DNA from 2 places in the Vibrio sp. GJ43-1 genome. Region 2 is predicted to be linked to the other one. Evidence: riboswitches for the same ligand, from Rfam matches in the RefSeq annotation. Region 2 holds a riboswitch; the other holds the start of a gene.
The links. A riboswitch is a leader RNA that binds a small molecule or an ion and turns the genes downstream of it on or off. The one in region 2 is predicted to bind thiamine pyrophosphate.
Positions count from the first base shown of each region.

Region 1 (7,896 bases), 630 kb from region 2:
TATGGGTTGGTACCTGTTGTTATGGGGTATCTTTACTGGTTTCATGTTCATTGGCTCTTTGTGCTACCCAGTGGCTAAGCAAGTTGTATTTGGTTCGCTAACTATTTTGTTCTTCTTGTTAGCGGCTCGTGATTTCACTGGTAGCGAGCTTATCGGTACTATTGCTGGTTTCGAAGGTATCTTCTGTGGTGCAAGCGCTATCTACTTTGCTATGGCGCAAGTCATCAACAATGAGTATGGCCGCACTGTAATGCCAATTGGTGAGAAAAAACCAGCTGAGTCAGTCGCGTCTGTACAAGATGCACCGACGCAAGAAATAGCAGCATAAATTCGAATTCATTCATTTCGGGAACGATGGATGATAAAAGGGGGTAGCGAATGCTACCCCCTTTTTCTTTTTAGTGTAGCGATAAGTTATCGCTATTCACGCATGTTCAAGACTGGGTTTGAGTCTTCACGTCTTTAGGGGCATCACTTTCTGACGTCGCAGCTTTGCCAGTACGTCGCTGATACTTTCCTTCCCAATAATGTGCCCCTTTAATGCCAAGAGCTACAGGATTGAACGTGTAATCTTTTACGCCCTTTTTCTGCTGAGATTCATAATCTTTGAGTGCCAGCAGCGCGGGTTTGCCCATAAAGAAAATGATCACAATGCCGACAATATTGAGCCAGGCCATTAGACCAACACCAATATCACCCATGGCCCAAGCAAGGTTGGCGGCCTTCACTGTACCGTAGAACACGGAAGCCATGATCACCATTTTCAACACAAACATCAGCCCACTTACTTTAAAGGTACGGCGAATGTAAGCAATGTTGGTTTCGGCAATGTAGTAATACGCCAAAATCGTTGTAAAGGCGAAGAAGAACAGTGCAAATGCAATGAACAACTTACCCACGCCCGGCATGGTGCTTTCAATCGCCAGTTGAGTAAACGCAGGGCCATTAGCGCCAACAGTTGCCGCTAGATTTTGCACCAGGAAGGCTTCTTCACCGCTACCGTGCACATTGTAAGCGTCAGTGATTAGGATCATAAATGCCGTGGCAGAACAGACGAGTAACGTATCAATGTAAATTGAGAACGCTTGTACTAGGCCTTGTTGAGCTGGGTGATCAACGTTAGCTGCTGCCGCAGCGTGTGGACCTGTACCTTGGCCCGCTTCGTTAGAGTAAACACCACGCTTTACACCCCAACCAATCGCGGCACCAAATCCAGCCATTGGTGTGAAGGCATCGCCAATGATCATACTAACAATGCCAGGTACTTCACCAATATTTAGAAGAATGATGACGAAGGCAATGATGATATAGGCCAGCGCCATAAATGGCACAACAATTTGAGTGAAGTTGGCAATACGCTTCACGCCACCAAAGATAATGAAACCAAGGATGATTGAAATGACCGTGCCGGTGAAAATTTTGGCGAAGCTAAAGGTACCGATAGCCGTTTCAATCATGAGGTACGTATGCCAAATGCGGTCTCAACGGCATTACCAATGCTGTTAGACTGAACGCCCGGAAGTAACACACCACACGCAAAAATAGTCGCAATCGCAAAAATCCATGCATACCACTTTTGACCCATCGCTTTTTCAATATAGTAGGCTGGCCCACCACGGAACTGGCCTTCATCTTCCTCTTTATAGATTTGAGCAAGGGTTGATTCAATATAAGCGGTAGCGGCACCAAAGAACGCCACCACCCACATCCAAAATACGGCACCAGGTCCACCAAAACCGATGGCTGCCGCAACACCTGCAATATTACCAGTACCCACTCGCCCAGACAGCGAAACAGCGAGTGCTTGGAATGATGAGATGCCCTTGTCAGAACTTTTTCCTGACAATAATAGTCGCCACATCTCAAAGAAATGGCGGATTTGTACGAAGCGGGTAAGCACTGAATAAAACAGGCCTGCACCAAGACATAAATAAATAAGAGCGGGACTCCAGATAATCCCGTTCAAAAGATCAACAAATGATTGCATAGTTCTTCCCTGTAAAGCTCGGGTGAATATTCTATGAAGTAAAGCCGTTAGCGTTACGATCTGAATATTCTTGTTATGAAATAGACTGTCTCAATCGTCCTTGCTTGTACGAAAAGCATGAGAAAATCTAAGTGCGAGTGTTTAATTTTATAAAGCAAGCGAGGTCATCCTAACGAATTGTGACCGCGTTGTTAACAGGAGATGTAAAATTTATGTTAACCCGTGACGGTCAGCACAAAATTTCACCAGAAGGGAGTAAAGATGCAGTTTGTTTGTATTTCTGTGTAATGGGCGAGATAAAGGTTGGCGTCATAAGAAGCCAACCTTTAGGGTTATACCGCGTCTAAACCTTGTTGCCAGAAGGCAATTTCCATCCGAGTGGCTGTTTTAAATACGTGTATTAATTCTTGTGCTCGCTGGCTATTGATGTCGATTTCTTCGAGCAGAGAATCTAGGCGTTGAATCGCTGTCGTCACCCCTGATTGAAACTCTTCGTTGGCGTACATTTCGATCCAACTGCGGTATGCATTACCCTCTAAGGTCGTCTCTGTATGTTTGATTCGTTCTGCACCAATCACAGCGTACCCAATGGAGCAAGGTGCGAGAGCGGCGTACAGGTCCACCAACTCGCCTGTCATACCTGCATCTAACACGTAGCGCGTGTAAGCCACCGTGCCAAAGTCTTCTTGTTCAGCTTCCATATCAGACTCACTGATCCCCCACTGATTACAATAAGTGACGTGATGAGCAATTTCACTGTTGAGTAGCGCCAGCACACTTGGTACGGCTTCGCGCATTTGGGCCAGAGTTTTCGCTTTATAAATCGCTAAAGCATAAGCTCGAGCGTATTGTTTTAAGAATAGGAAATCTTGTTTTAGGTAGTGTAAGTAAGCGGTTGGGTGAAGCGTACCGCTCGCAAGTTGTTGAACGAAATCATGCTGCGTGTACGCTTGCCATTCTTCTTGGCATGCGTGAATAAGATCTTGGTGATTCATTGAGTGTCCTACCATTATAGAGGTATTAATTGGTCGCATTGCTGTTAGGTACTACACAGAACTCAACGCTTTAATTAACGCGCTGAGTTCTAGCGTGACAGGAAAATTAAAGTACGGGAACAAAAGTCTCGGCTTTAGGTTGTGTGGGGATAATCTTGTGTTGATACATAAATTCTGAAAACGCGTCGTACTTCTTGATATCAATAGCAGATGGACGAAGCGCGAATCGCGGCAGCGTATCGCGCCATGCTCGTTTATTTAGCTCATTGTTTAGCGTGTCTGGCGCATAGGCGACAAACTCATTCCAAGAGTCTTGTGGGTGATTCACAATGTAGGTCGTGGCTTTTTCTATTGCACGGTTAAACTTAGCAAGCGCAGCTTTATCGTAGTTGTTGGCATTGGCGACAAATACCAACTCTTCGTAAGTCGGCACGCCATGTTCCTCAGGAAAGAACGCTTTGGCTTTAAATCCTTCAAGTTCGAGCTGATTGGTTTCAAAGTTGCGCAGTCCACCCCAGATTGCATCGACCTGGCCTGATGCTAGAGATGAGGATAGTGCCCAGCCGACGTTAATGATTTTCACGTCTTTGAAATCAACGCCTTGTGATTGCAACATGGTACCGATGGTCGCTTCTTCATTGCCAGCAATCGCAATGCCGATCTTTTTACCTTTTAGATCTGCAAGGGTGTTAATTTTGCCATTATCAATGACCATCATGGTATTTAACGGTGTCGCGATGAGTGTGGCACTGCGGATTAACGGCAGGCCTGCCGCAACATCAATGGTAAGACTGGTCTGGTAAGAGACGGCAATATCGACTTTATTGGCAGCAACAAGCTTTGCTGGTGTGCTAGGGTCGGCGGGCTCTTGGATATTGACCTTTAGCCCTTGTTCCTTGAAGTAGCCTTTTTCATTCGCGATCACAATCGGTCCGTGATTTGGGTTAACGAACCAGTCGAGCATCAAAGTCAGCTCTTTTTCAGTGGCTTGTGATGGTAAAGCTATCGCCATAGCAAGCAGAGCTGCAGAGCCTTTTTTAAACGTAGATATCATGAATCTTCCTTTTGATTATTATTTGTTGTCCCAAGGGATAAAGCGCTTTAGTAGTGTGTCAGTGATGAAATACAAAGACACCGATAAGGCCGCTAGAATAAAGAGTGCTGCAAACATTTCATCGATGAGCATTCGAGCATTGGTCTGTAGCATGAGGTAACCCAACCCTTCACTGGACCCCACCCATTCACCAGCCACCGCGCCAATTGGAGCGATAACTACCGCGACACGAATACCAGAAGCTAAGACAGGGAGAGAAGCGGGTAGGCGAACTCGCCATAGCTGTTGCCAGCGACTCGCTCCCATGGTTTGTGACAGGTCCAGATAGCCTGTTGGGGTCGAACGCAGTCCGTCGTAACAACATGTTGTGACGGGAAAAAAATAATGAGTGCCGCCATCACCACTTTTGATGCAATGCCATAGCCTAACCAAAGCATTAATATAGGTGCGAGCGCAAAAACAGGGATAGCTTGGCTGGCAATTAGAATCGGTAAAAGCCAGCGCTTGATGGGTTTAAAAAACAGCATTTGCAACGCAAAGAACAATCCCATACTCAGCCCTAGCAATAGACCAAGTAGAATTTCTTTTGCCGTGACCCAAGTATGTTTTAGCAAAATATCGTGTCGACTGATTAGCTTGGAGGCGACATCTTCTGGTGACGGAAGAATAAAGCTCGGCATATTGAATAACACGACAATCGCTTTCCAGATAGCCAAGATCACTAAGGCACTTATGAAGATGCGAGTTAACGAATCAACTGGCGCTGATTTAACGAATGATGACCGATTGCCAGTCGTCTCAGCATTAAATTGAGAAGAGGCGGTCAATTTATTGAGCAGTGTCATCGTCTACCTCCAATAGTTTCAAAATTTGCTGTTGGATAGAGGCAAACTGAGCATCAATGTCTCTAGGTACAGCATTGGGTGGGGGGACGATGGGATGCAATGTTGCAGGCGTGCCGTTCATCACCACAATTTGATGACCAAGCCTTAATGCTTCTTGTGGATCATGGGTGATTAATAGGATCGTTTTCTCAGCGAGAAGGGAGGCCGCTAAGTTTTGTAGCTTGTGCCGGGTAACGGCATCTAGTGCTGAAAAAGGTTCGTCCATTAAAACGACGGGTTTGTCTTGCATCAGTGTCCGAGCGAGCGCGATGCGTTGCTTCTGTCCTCCAGATAACTCGCTGACGGGTTGGTAGGCTTTATTTTTTAGGCCCACCTTATCGAGTAAATTTAGTGCTTGCTCAGTGATGGCATACGTGACTTTTTCGCCACGTAGCTTAGAGGCAAAGCAGACGTTATCGATGACATTGAGCCACGGCATCAATAGATCTTGCTGCGCCATATACGCGATTGACTGCTCTATCTCGATTTCCGGTGACGATGTGAGTTGTCCGCTAAAATGGACGTTGTCTTTTAGTAATCCAGCCACATAGCGAAGCAATGTACTCTTACCACAACCACTTGGACCTAAGATGGCGGTGCAAGTGCCGGATTTAAAATGCACGTTTAGGTTTGAGAAAATCGGTTGCTCGTCTCCGACGTAGGTAAGAGAAGCCTGACTCAATTTAATGTCTATCATGGCGGGCATCGGTATTAATTAAGCGCAAAGAAATGGTGAACAGGACCGTGACCGTGACCAATGGAAAGTTCATCGGCATGGGATATCGCTTGGGTGATGTAGTGTTTGGCGGATTGCACAGCATCAGGAAGGTCTTGACCTTGTGCAAGGAACGACGCAATGGCAGAGCTTAGTGTACAGCCTGTCCCATGCGTGTTCTTTGTGTGGATACGTGTGGTTTCAAAGCGAGATACCTCGGTACGAGTGATGAATAAATCGGTGCTAGTGGCTTCTGACTCTAAGTGTCCGCCTTTGAGCAATATCGTTGCAGTATTAAGGTTTCTAAGTGCTTCAATCATCTCGAGCATGTCGGCCTCGGTTTGCGGTATCTCGCAATTTAGCAAAGCCGCGCCTTCTGGCAGGTTTGGTGTGATGATGGTTGCCAGTGGAAGTAGCTCTGTTTTCAACGCATCAATGGCGCTGGACTCAAGCAGGAGATCACCACTTGTTGCGACCATCACTGGATCCAGCACAACATAAGGCGGTTGATATTGCTTAATTTTATTGGCGACGGATCGAATGATATCGGCGTCTGCGAGCATGCCAATTTTGACTGCCATGACATTAAGATCAGAAAAAACGGCGTCTAGCTGCGCTTCAACAAATGAAGGGGCGATACCCAAGATGCCTGAGACACCTTGTGTGTTTTGCGCGGTCAGCGCGGTAATGACTGAACAGGCGTAGCCACCAGTGGCGGAAATGGATTTAATGTCTGCTTGAATACCTGCACCACCTCCTGAGTCAGAGCCAGCGATAGTCAGAACAATAGGGGTCGTGTTCGAAGGGTTTGCCATTATAGTGCTCCTCGCCAACGTAGGAGCGAGCGCACGGCCACAGTTGCAGATTAACTGCATGGTGAGCAATGTCGATCAGTTCCCTACGTCAGTGTTAACTGAATCAGGTTCAACGGGTCTCACCTATGGTGATCTCAGCAGTAATGCTCCCCGACTAATGAGAAAGGACATTGTTATACAAGCGAGTATTTTTTTCCAGTAATAAAGCCTCACTCTCAAGCATGGATCAACATGTTGGCGTAGTTATTGGAAAAGACTCGATTTAAAAACAGGGTTGTTTTTAATTGGCTATGACTGGTTATTTTTTGTGCAGAGGATAAAGTTGCGGATGAAAAAACGTGCTGCAAGTTGCTTTTTTATGAGCTATCACTCGAGAGTTGCTTAATTTTTAATCATAAAATTATCTCTATTTCCAATACTAACCTCGATGCCGAGAAGGCCAACTTTTGGGCAGATTTTATTTTTTCAGGGAATAGAGAAGACAATAATGAATAGTATCGTATTAGGCGCTTCAGCCTTAGCGCTTGCCGTAAGCAGTGCTTCTTGGGCTGCGCCAGCGACACCTTCTATCGATCTCTGGGGGTCAAATAACCTTCAGTTTTCTAAGATTCAGTTAGCAATGGAGACCACGTCTGGTTACAACCAGATGGTGCAATATAACGAGCTTGCTGAGATTAAGATCACCTTTAATCAGTGGAGTGGCACGACGGGTGATACCTACAATGTGTACTTTGATGGTGTGAATGTTGCCACAGGCCCTATAACAGGCAGTCAAACGACGGCCACTTTCCCTTATGCCCAAGGTGGCCGATATCAAATGGCAATAGAAGCATGTGATGCTAGCGGTTGTAGTAAAAGTGCTGAGATGGAATTAGTGGTGGCAGATACGGACGGATCGCATTTAGCGCCACTTACCATGAACATCGATCCTAATAACCAATCATTTAATACTGACCCGAGTACCGTAGTTGGTACGTACTTTGTTGAGTGGGGAATTTATGGTCGAGGTTATACCGTTGACAATATTCCTGCTGATAATTTAACCCATATCTTATATGGCTTTATTCCGATTTGTGGTCCCAACGAGTCCGTAAAATCGGTAGGGGGAGTAGCTTTAACGCTCTGAAAACCGCTTGTAGTGGTGTGCCTGATTATGAAGTTGTCATTCATGACCCATGGGCGGCTTATCAGAAAAGCTTTGGTCAAGCGGGACACGATTACAACACTCCGATCAAAGGTAACTACGCGATGATGATGGCGCTCAAACAGCGCAATCCAGAGCTAAAAATTATTCCTTCAATTGGTGGCTGGACACTTTCTGATCCCTTCTACAGCTTCGACGATAAAGTGAATCGAGATACGTTTGTCGCGTCGGTAAAACGCTTTTTGAAAACGTGGAAGTTTTATGATGGTGTTGATATCGACTGGGAATACCCCGGTGGTGAT
Region 1 is NZ_CM147884.1:867,970-875,865, forward strand. Features, by position in the region: gene AC0L66_RS04120 (acetate uptake transporter) at 1-328, shown strand, start outside; partial or broken gene AC0L66_RS04125 (alanine/glycine:cation symporter family protein) at 435-1,987, opposite strand; gene tenA (thiaminase II) at 2,320-2,982, opposite strand; gene AC0L66_RS04135 (ABC transporter substrate-binding protein) at 3,089-4,036, opposite strand; partial or broken gene AC0L66_RS04140 (ABC transporter permease) at 4,055-4,779, opposite strand; gene AC0L66_RS04145 (ABC transporter ATP-binding protein) at 4,865-5,617, opposite strand; gene thiD (bifunctional hydroxymethylpyrimidine kinase/phosphomethylpyrimidine kinase) at 5,632-6,450, opposite strand; TPP riboswitch at 6,514-6,613, opposite strand; partial or broken gene AC0L66_RS04155 (glycosyl hydrolase family 18 protein) at 6,938-7,896, shown strand, end outside.
Region 1: it holds a riboswitch for thiamine pyrophosphate, as region 2 does, so the genes downstream of both, thiD (bifunctional hydroxymethylpyrimidine kinase/phosphomethylpyrimidine kinase) here and thiC (phosphomethylpyrimidine synthase ThiC) in region 2, are expected to answer to the same signal.

Region 2 (7,896 bases):
ATAAGCCAGTCGACCAGACTCAACAGCAAGTTTAAACGCCTTCGCCATTAGCGCAGGATTTGCAGCCGATGCTATGGCGGTATTCACCAATACAGCATCAGCGCCGAGTTCCATTGCCAGCGCCGCATGGGAAGGAGCACCAATACCTGCATCAACGACTACAGGAACATTCGCTTGCTCGATAATAATTTCCAAGAAGTCTTGTGTCACTAACCCCTTGTTACTACCAATTGGCGCACCTAATGGCATGACGGCGGCGCAACCTACCTCTTCCAATCGCTTACAAAGCGTTGGATCCGCGGAGCAATACGGCAACACAATAAAGCCATCTTTTACCAATTGCTCAGCAGCAAGGAGCGTTTCAATTGGATCCGGTAGTAAATACTTAGGGTCGGGATGAATTTCCAACTTTAGCCAATTGGTACCTAGGGCTTCCCTTGCTAGATGCGCTGCAAATATAGCGTCCTTCGCATTTTTTGCGCCCGATGTATTAGGCAACAAATTTACCCCTCGCTCGATCAGGGGGCGAAGAATATCGTCTTCTTGTGTGTCTAAGTCGACACGCTTAAGCGCCATGGTTGCGAGCTCAGAACCACTTTCAATGATGGCGTCAACCATCAGAGACTTATCAGCAAATTTCCCCGTCCCTGTAAATAAGCGAGATGAGAAGTTCTTTCCTGCGATCGTTAACATGTTAGCCCCCGGCAATGGCTTGAAATACGTTGATGTTCATATGTGATGTAAGCGTGAAAGACGCCCATGTGGTTCGTGGAACAATGTTGTCATCAATCGCTACGGCACAACCATGAGTATCGATAGCTAATGTATCGAGAACATGCTGCAATGTCGCCGTGGCTGCAACTTCCATTGATGATCCATTTACTTGAATCGTTATCATGATACGTGCTCCTTTTGACCAGATGCACACACCCTGCATTCAGGGTCGTGTTGTAATTTTAGTGATTGCCAATGACCATTAAATCCGTCAAACATTTTTATCGTTGGCGTAATACTTTGAACTCGCCCGCTGGCTATTTTGATTGCTTCAAGAGCCGAGTAGACACCAATCATTCCGACTACCGGACCTACCACGCCGCTACTAGAACAGTCTATTGGTGCGGATAAATCATCAAAAGGATAAAGACACCGATAGCACGGTGCTGAAGGTTGGCTAGCAAAGCCGAATACGGTTAGCTGGCCATTCCAACCAATTGCTGCACCAGAGACAAGATTCGTTTTTGTCTCATAACATGCTTGGTTGATAGCATGGCGAGTTGGCAAGTTATCACTGCAGTCGATGACAATATCAGCCAAAGACACCTCAAGCTTTAATTGAGCTCCGCTAAGGAAAGTCTTTACCGTTCTTATTGAAACATCATCATTTCGTGCCAATAGCTGCTGTCTTAATGCGGTAACCTTTGAGGCACCAACATCGTCCTGTCGGTATGCAATTTGGCGAGGCAAGTTAGAGAGTTCAACAATATCTTGATCCGCAATCACAAGTCGCCCAATGCCAGCACCAGCCAGATATAGTGAGGCAGCGGTCCCCAACCCACCGCACCCAATCACCAATACGTGGCTAGATAATAATCGTTCTTGTCCTCGCTCAGCGATCTCTGGCACGCTGATCTGTCGAACATAACGTTGAAACTGGTTATCTAGCACCACTGACGATCCCTCATTACGCCGGAAAATTGATTTATCACGGTTGGTATGTCGCCAGCTTGAGTTATTGCCCTTACCACGGCTAAACTCGACACTCCACAACTCCATACTGGTTGAGCAGTCTCTAGATCGATACCACCGATGGCCACGGTTGGATACCCCACTGAATCGCCATATTTAATGGTGTCAATGAGCTTCTGATACAACGCTAAACGAACCAGTCCTTGTGGACGCGATGGCATATCTTTAGTCGTTGTTGGGAAAATATGGCCTAGTGCGATATAGCTAGGATTAATTTGGATAATTCTTAATAGCTCATAGTAACCGTGGGTAGAGAGTCCAAGTCGAATACCTGCGTTGGCAATCTTTCTAAGGTCTGCGGTTTCTATGTCCTCTTGACCAAGATGCACACCGTAGGCCTGGTACTTAAGCGCTAGTTGCCAGTAATCATTAATAAACACCTGCGCGTTATATTGATTGCCTAGCTCAATGGCCTGTTTGACCTTAGATTCTAAGTACTCATCATCAGGATTTTTGATTCTTAACTGTATCGTTTTAATACCTAACTGAAGTAACGTTTTGATCCATTCAACGCTGTCCACAACTGGATAGAGACCAAGACTAGCCTTTGTCATTACAGAAAAAGACGTTGTACTCGCCTTCACAGCCCAACCCACTTGTATGTTAAGTAACTCGTCTTCTATCACAGGTGTCGGAAAGTGCTGGCTCAGACAAGGCCATGTTTCACGTGAAACACACCCAGCACGAGCCAAGACCAATGCATCCTCAATGGGGAAATCAAGCACTAATGAAACAATGAACCATGATAAATGGTAACTTGTCTCTTCAATTTCCGAAGCACTCTTTAACGCTCGGCTAGACTCACTATTGCACGACCATACATCCATCGATTGTTGTTCATCTATTACATTTAAATAGATTTGAGTATTGGTAGCGAAATCATTCTCGCAGGCTAGTTCAGCTTTAGTCTTCTGATGTTGATAGAGCAGCGCATAATCAACGTCATTGGAAAACTCAGACGTAAGTAAATCAGTCGCTAAAACCGTTGTACGCTGTACCCCTACAAGCTCTACTTGCAACGTTGTACTTGTGCCCATCGAAATCGCTGAGGTATCAAAACCAGCCTGTTTCGCAACGGACAAAATCGACGTTAAATGGATGCCAATATCGAGGCTATTGGCCTACAATAGTATTTTCAAAGAATACTCCTATAGTATTTTATTCAGTCACAGCCGGGTGATAGAGTTCAGCGCCAGAAGCGAGAAACTCTTCTGATTTCTGTCGCATCCCTTCTAGAGGATCTTCAATTAATTTGATGCTTATATCACCTTGAGTTTCTAGACCCTTGGCGTACTCCCTCACTTCCTGTGAAATCTTCATTGAACAAAACTTCGGTCCACACATCGAACAGAAATGAGCGACTTTACCTGATTCTTGAGGCAAGGTTTCATCGTGGTATTGACGTGCAGTATCAGGGTCAAGTGCGAGGTTAAACTGATCTTCCCAACGAAATTCAAAACGAGCTTTCGACAAGGCATTATCTCGAATTTGTGCGCCAGGATGACCTTTAGCAAGATCCGCGGCATGAGCCGCAAGCTTATAGGTAATAAGCCCTGTCTTAACATCTTCCTTATTGGGTAGACCTAAGTGCTCTTTAGGTGTGACATAACACAGCATGGCACAGCCATACCAACCGATCATCGCAGCACCAATACCAGAAGTAATATGGTCATATCCAGGTGCTATGTCGGTAGTTAAAGGGCCTAATGTATAGAATGGAGCTTCGTGACAGTGCTCTAGTTGCTCTTCCATGTTCTCTTTTATCATGTGCATAGGTACATGACCGGGACCTTCAATGATGACCTGAACGTCATAAGCCCAAGCAACTTTAGTCAACTCTCCCAATGTCCGTAATTCAGAAAACTGAGCCTCGTCGTTAGCGTCAGCGATAGAACCTGGTCTTAACCCGTCCCCCAATGACAGCGCAACATCATACTTAGCACAAATCTCACAGATCTCCTTAAAGTTGGTATAAAGGAAACTTTCTGTATGGTGTGCTAAACACCACTTGGCAATAATAGACCCACCTCGCGAGACGATACCCGTGACACGCTTTGCTGTCATAGGAACATAACGAAGGAGTAACCCGGCATGAATCGTAAAGTAATCAACACCTTGTTCAGCCTGCTCTATTAACGTGTCTCTCATCACTTCCCATGTTAGGTCCTCAGCAATACCATTCACCTTTTCTAACGCTTGATACATAGGAACGGTACCAATTGGAACTGGGCTATTGCGCAGAATCCATTCACGGGTCTCATGAATATTACGCCCGGTCGACAAATCCATAACGGTATCGCCACCCCAGCGGGTACTCCAAACGAGCTTTTCAACCTCTTCTTCTATCGACGATGACACCGATGAATTGCCAATGTTGGCATTCACTTTAACCAAAAAATTGCGGCCAATGATCATTGGTTCAGATTCTGGATGGTTTATATTTGATGGAATAATTGCTCGACCTTCAGCAACCTCTTTTCGGACAAATTCTGGGGTAATTTCTTTTGGTAGATTTGCGCCAAAACTTTGCCCTGGATGTTGTTGAGTTAACATCTCATCAGCCATCTTTTGTCGCCCCATATTTTCTCTAATAGCAATGTACTCCATTTCAGGAGTTACAATGCCTCTGCGGGCATAATGCAATTGAGTGACGCACTCTCCATCCTTTGCTCGGCGTATACGAGGTAATTGTCCATAGCGAAGATCATCGAGTGTTTCGTCATTCAAGCGTTCCTGAGCAAAGTTAGATGTAACACCAGAAAGGACTTCAGTATCACTTCTTTCATCTATCCAGTGCTCTCTGAGCTTTGGTAGACCAGAGTAAAGATCAATACTGTGGTTGGGGTCCGTATATACGCCTGAGGTGTCATAGACGTTAATAGATTCGTTTTTTTCAAAGACAGGGTTGGATTTTGAGCCACCAACAAGACTATCGGCGAGGTGAATAGTTCGCATTGGAACTTGTATATCTACACGGGAGCCCTGGATATACGTTTTTTCAGAGTTCGGATAAGGTGTTACCGACAGGGTGTCGATAAATTGTTTAGCTTCCAGCCTGGTTTGTTTACGAGTCGACATAGCATTTCCTTTATTATCGTATAAGAAAGATAAATGCTTGACGGATATGTGAACACAAGAGGTATCAACAGCAATAGTGCGAGCAGAAAGTCAGCATGCACTATATGATAAAGAGGGAAATTCCATTCTTTTCTCCTGTTCCCTTCGCAGGTATTAGCCTGATCAGGTTCAACGGATCCCGAATAAACGGTCTCAGCCCAAAGGGGCACTCCGACAAGTATTGCGATAATCATAAACGAAATTCAATGATAACGCTATGAAGCAAATGTTAGCTTGCTCAAGTTTTCATCAATAACTGGAAACCGATCCATGCTGCCGTGATGCTCAAAAACACATTCAACAGTACATTCAGACCCATTTTGAAAAAGGCGCCTTGCTGCATAAGCAAGACATTATCCATGGAGAATGTAGAAAATGTGGTTAATGCACCTAAGAATCCCAATCCAATGATTTGACGCCAGGGTTCTGTGACCACTAGCTCTGCTTCAAATGCAGCAATCAGTAATCCCATAATAAAGGATCCCACGACATTGACCGTCAGTGTCCCATATGGGAACCCTCTCCCTAAAAGTACGACACAAAGTTCGGAAATAAGATATCTGGAGCAAGCCCCAAAGGCCCCTCCTAATGCGATATAACCCAAAATTGCAAATTGTCCCATAACTCGCTAACCAATAAATTTAATCAATACCGTAATAATATACGAAGGAAGTCTGATTACGACACTAGTATTGGAAATTAGTCGTTATAATAAGTATATCTCCAGTGACAAAATCTCACAGATTTAAAACGTTACATGCGTCACTTCTAGTGGTATTTAGAATAGATCGCTAAGCCTGTATTAACAGCGCTAGCAAAAGACTGTCAAACGCAGTCTCCCCATGTCGATAGATTGGATGATGCTAACCCGACTCCATTCCTTAGTATCGACTGTACCAACACTGTAAACTACTGCAGACGCAAGAAACCTCGTCTTTCGATAAAACTATTCTTTGGCTTTAATATAGGTAAGGGATAGGAAAAGACAGGATTCGCACTTGTCGATTCGGTGAATGCAAAAAGTTAGCAGCTAAATTCATCATTGATAATTTATTCTGGACGTAAAAAAGCCCCAGTCTTTCGACTAGGGCTTAGTATAAATGGCGGAGTGGACGGGACTCGAACCCGCGACCCCCGGCGTGACAGGTCGAGTATTCTAACCAACTGAACTACCACTCCGCAGTGGCTCTATCTAAAGTCTTACCTAAGTTGTGCTTCAAATAGATGTCTGTTCAAAGCCTGGCGATGTCCTACTCTCACATGGGGAAACCCCACACTACCATCGGCGCTACTGCATTTCACTTCTGAGTTCGGCATGGGATCAGGTGGGTCTGCAACGCTATGGTCGCCAAGCAAATTCTTAAAATTCGGAAAGCTTAATAAAAGTTATTAATACACATTCAATCTGTTCTTGCTTTGAGTCCATCAAAACCCTTTGGGTGTTGTATGGTTAAGCCTCACGGGCAATTAGTACAGGTTAGCTCAATGCCTCGCAGCACTTACACACCCTGCCTATCAACGTTCTAGTCTTGAACAACCCTTTAGGACACTTAAAGTGCCAGGGAAGACTCATCTCAGGGCTCGCTTCCCGCTTAGATGCTTTCAGCGGTTATCGATTCCGAACTTAGCTACCGGGCAATGCCATTGGCATGACAACCCGAACACCAGAGGTTCGTCCACTCCGGTCCTCTCGTACTAGGAGCAGCCCCCTTCAATCTTCCAACGCCCACGGCAGATAGGGACCGAACTGTCTCACGACGTTCTAAACCCAGCTCGCGTACCACTTTAAATGGCGAACAGCCATACCCTTGGGACCGACTTCAGCCCCAGGATGTGATGAGCCGACATCGAGGTGCCAAACACCGCCGTCGATATGAACTCTTGGGCGGTATCAGCCTGTTATCCCCGGAGTACCTTTTATCCGTTGAGCGATGGCCCTTCCATTCAGAACCACCGGATCACTATGACCTACTTTCGTACCTGCTCGAATTGTCATTCTCGCAGTCAAGCGGGCTTATGCCATTGCACTAACCACACGATGTCCAACCGTGTTTAGCCCACCTTCGTGCTCCTCCGTTACTCTTTGGGAGGAGACCGCCCCAGTCAAACTACCCACCAGGCACTGTCCGCAATCCCGATTAGGGACCAACGTTAGAACATCAAGCATACAAGGGTGGTATTTCAAGATTGCCTCCACACACACTAGCGTGCATGCTTCAAAGGCTCCCACCTATCCTACACATGTAGGGTCAATGTTCAGTGCCAAGCTGTAGTAAAGGTTCACGGGGTCTTTCCGTCTAGCCGCGGGTACACTGCATCTTCACAGCGATTTCAATTTCACTGAGTCTCGGGTGGAGACAGCGTGGCCATCATTACGCCATTCGTGCAGGTCGGAACTTACCCGACAAGGAATTTCGCTACCTTAGGACCGTTATAGTTACGGCCGCCGTTTACCGGGGCTTCGATCAAGAGCTTCGACCTAAGTCTAACCCCATCAATTAACCTTCCGGCACCGGGCAGGCGTCACACCGTATACGTCATCTTACGATTTTGCACAGTGCTGTGTTTTTAATAAACAGTTGCAGCCACCTGGTATCTGCGACTCCTAGTAGCTCCATCCGCAAGGGACTTCACCGCCAAGAGCGTACCTTCTCCCGAAGTTACGGTACCATTTTGCCTAGTTCCTTCACCCGAGTTCTCTCAAGCGCCTTGGTATTCTCTACCCGACCACCTGTGTCGGTTTGGGGTACGATTTCTTATAATCTGAAGCTTAGAGGCTTTTCCTGGAAGCATGGCATCAATGACTTCACTACCGTAGTAGCTCGACATCGTATCTCAGCGTTAATAGTGGTCCGGATTTACCTAAACCACCCGCCTACGTACTTGAACCTGGACAACCATCGCCAGGCCCACCTAGCCTTCTCCGTCCCCCCATCGCAATTATAAGAAGTACGGGAATATTAACCCGTTTCCCATCGACTACGCCTTTCGGCCTCGCCTTAGGGGTCGACTTACCCTGCCCCGATTAACGTT
Region 2 is NZ_CM147884.1:235,240-243,135, reverse strand. Features, by position in the region: gene AC0L66_RS01260 (thiazole synthase) at 1-693, opposite strand, end outside; gene thiS (sulfur carrier protein ThiS) at 695-898, opposite strand; gene AC0L66_RS01250 (HesA/MoeB/ThiF family protein) at 895-1,668, opposite strand; gene AC0L66_RS01245 (thiamine phosphate synthase) at 1,659-2,828, opposite strand; gene thiC (phosphomethylpyrimidine synthase ThiC) at 2,905-4,824, opposite strand; TPP riboswitch at 4,947-5,047, opposite strand; gene crcB (fluoride efflux transporter CrcB) at 5,102-5,485, opposite strand; tRNA gene AC0L66_RS01230 (tRNA-Asp) at 5,965-6,042, opposite strand; rRNA gene rrf (5S ribosomal RNA) at 6,101-6,216, opposite strand; rRNA gene AC0L66_RS01220 (23S ribosomal RNA) at 6,310-7,896, opposite strand, start outside.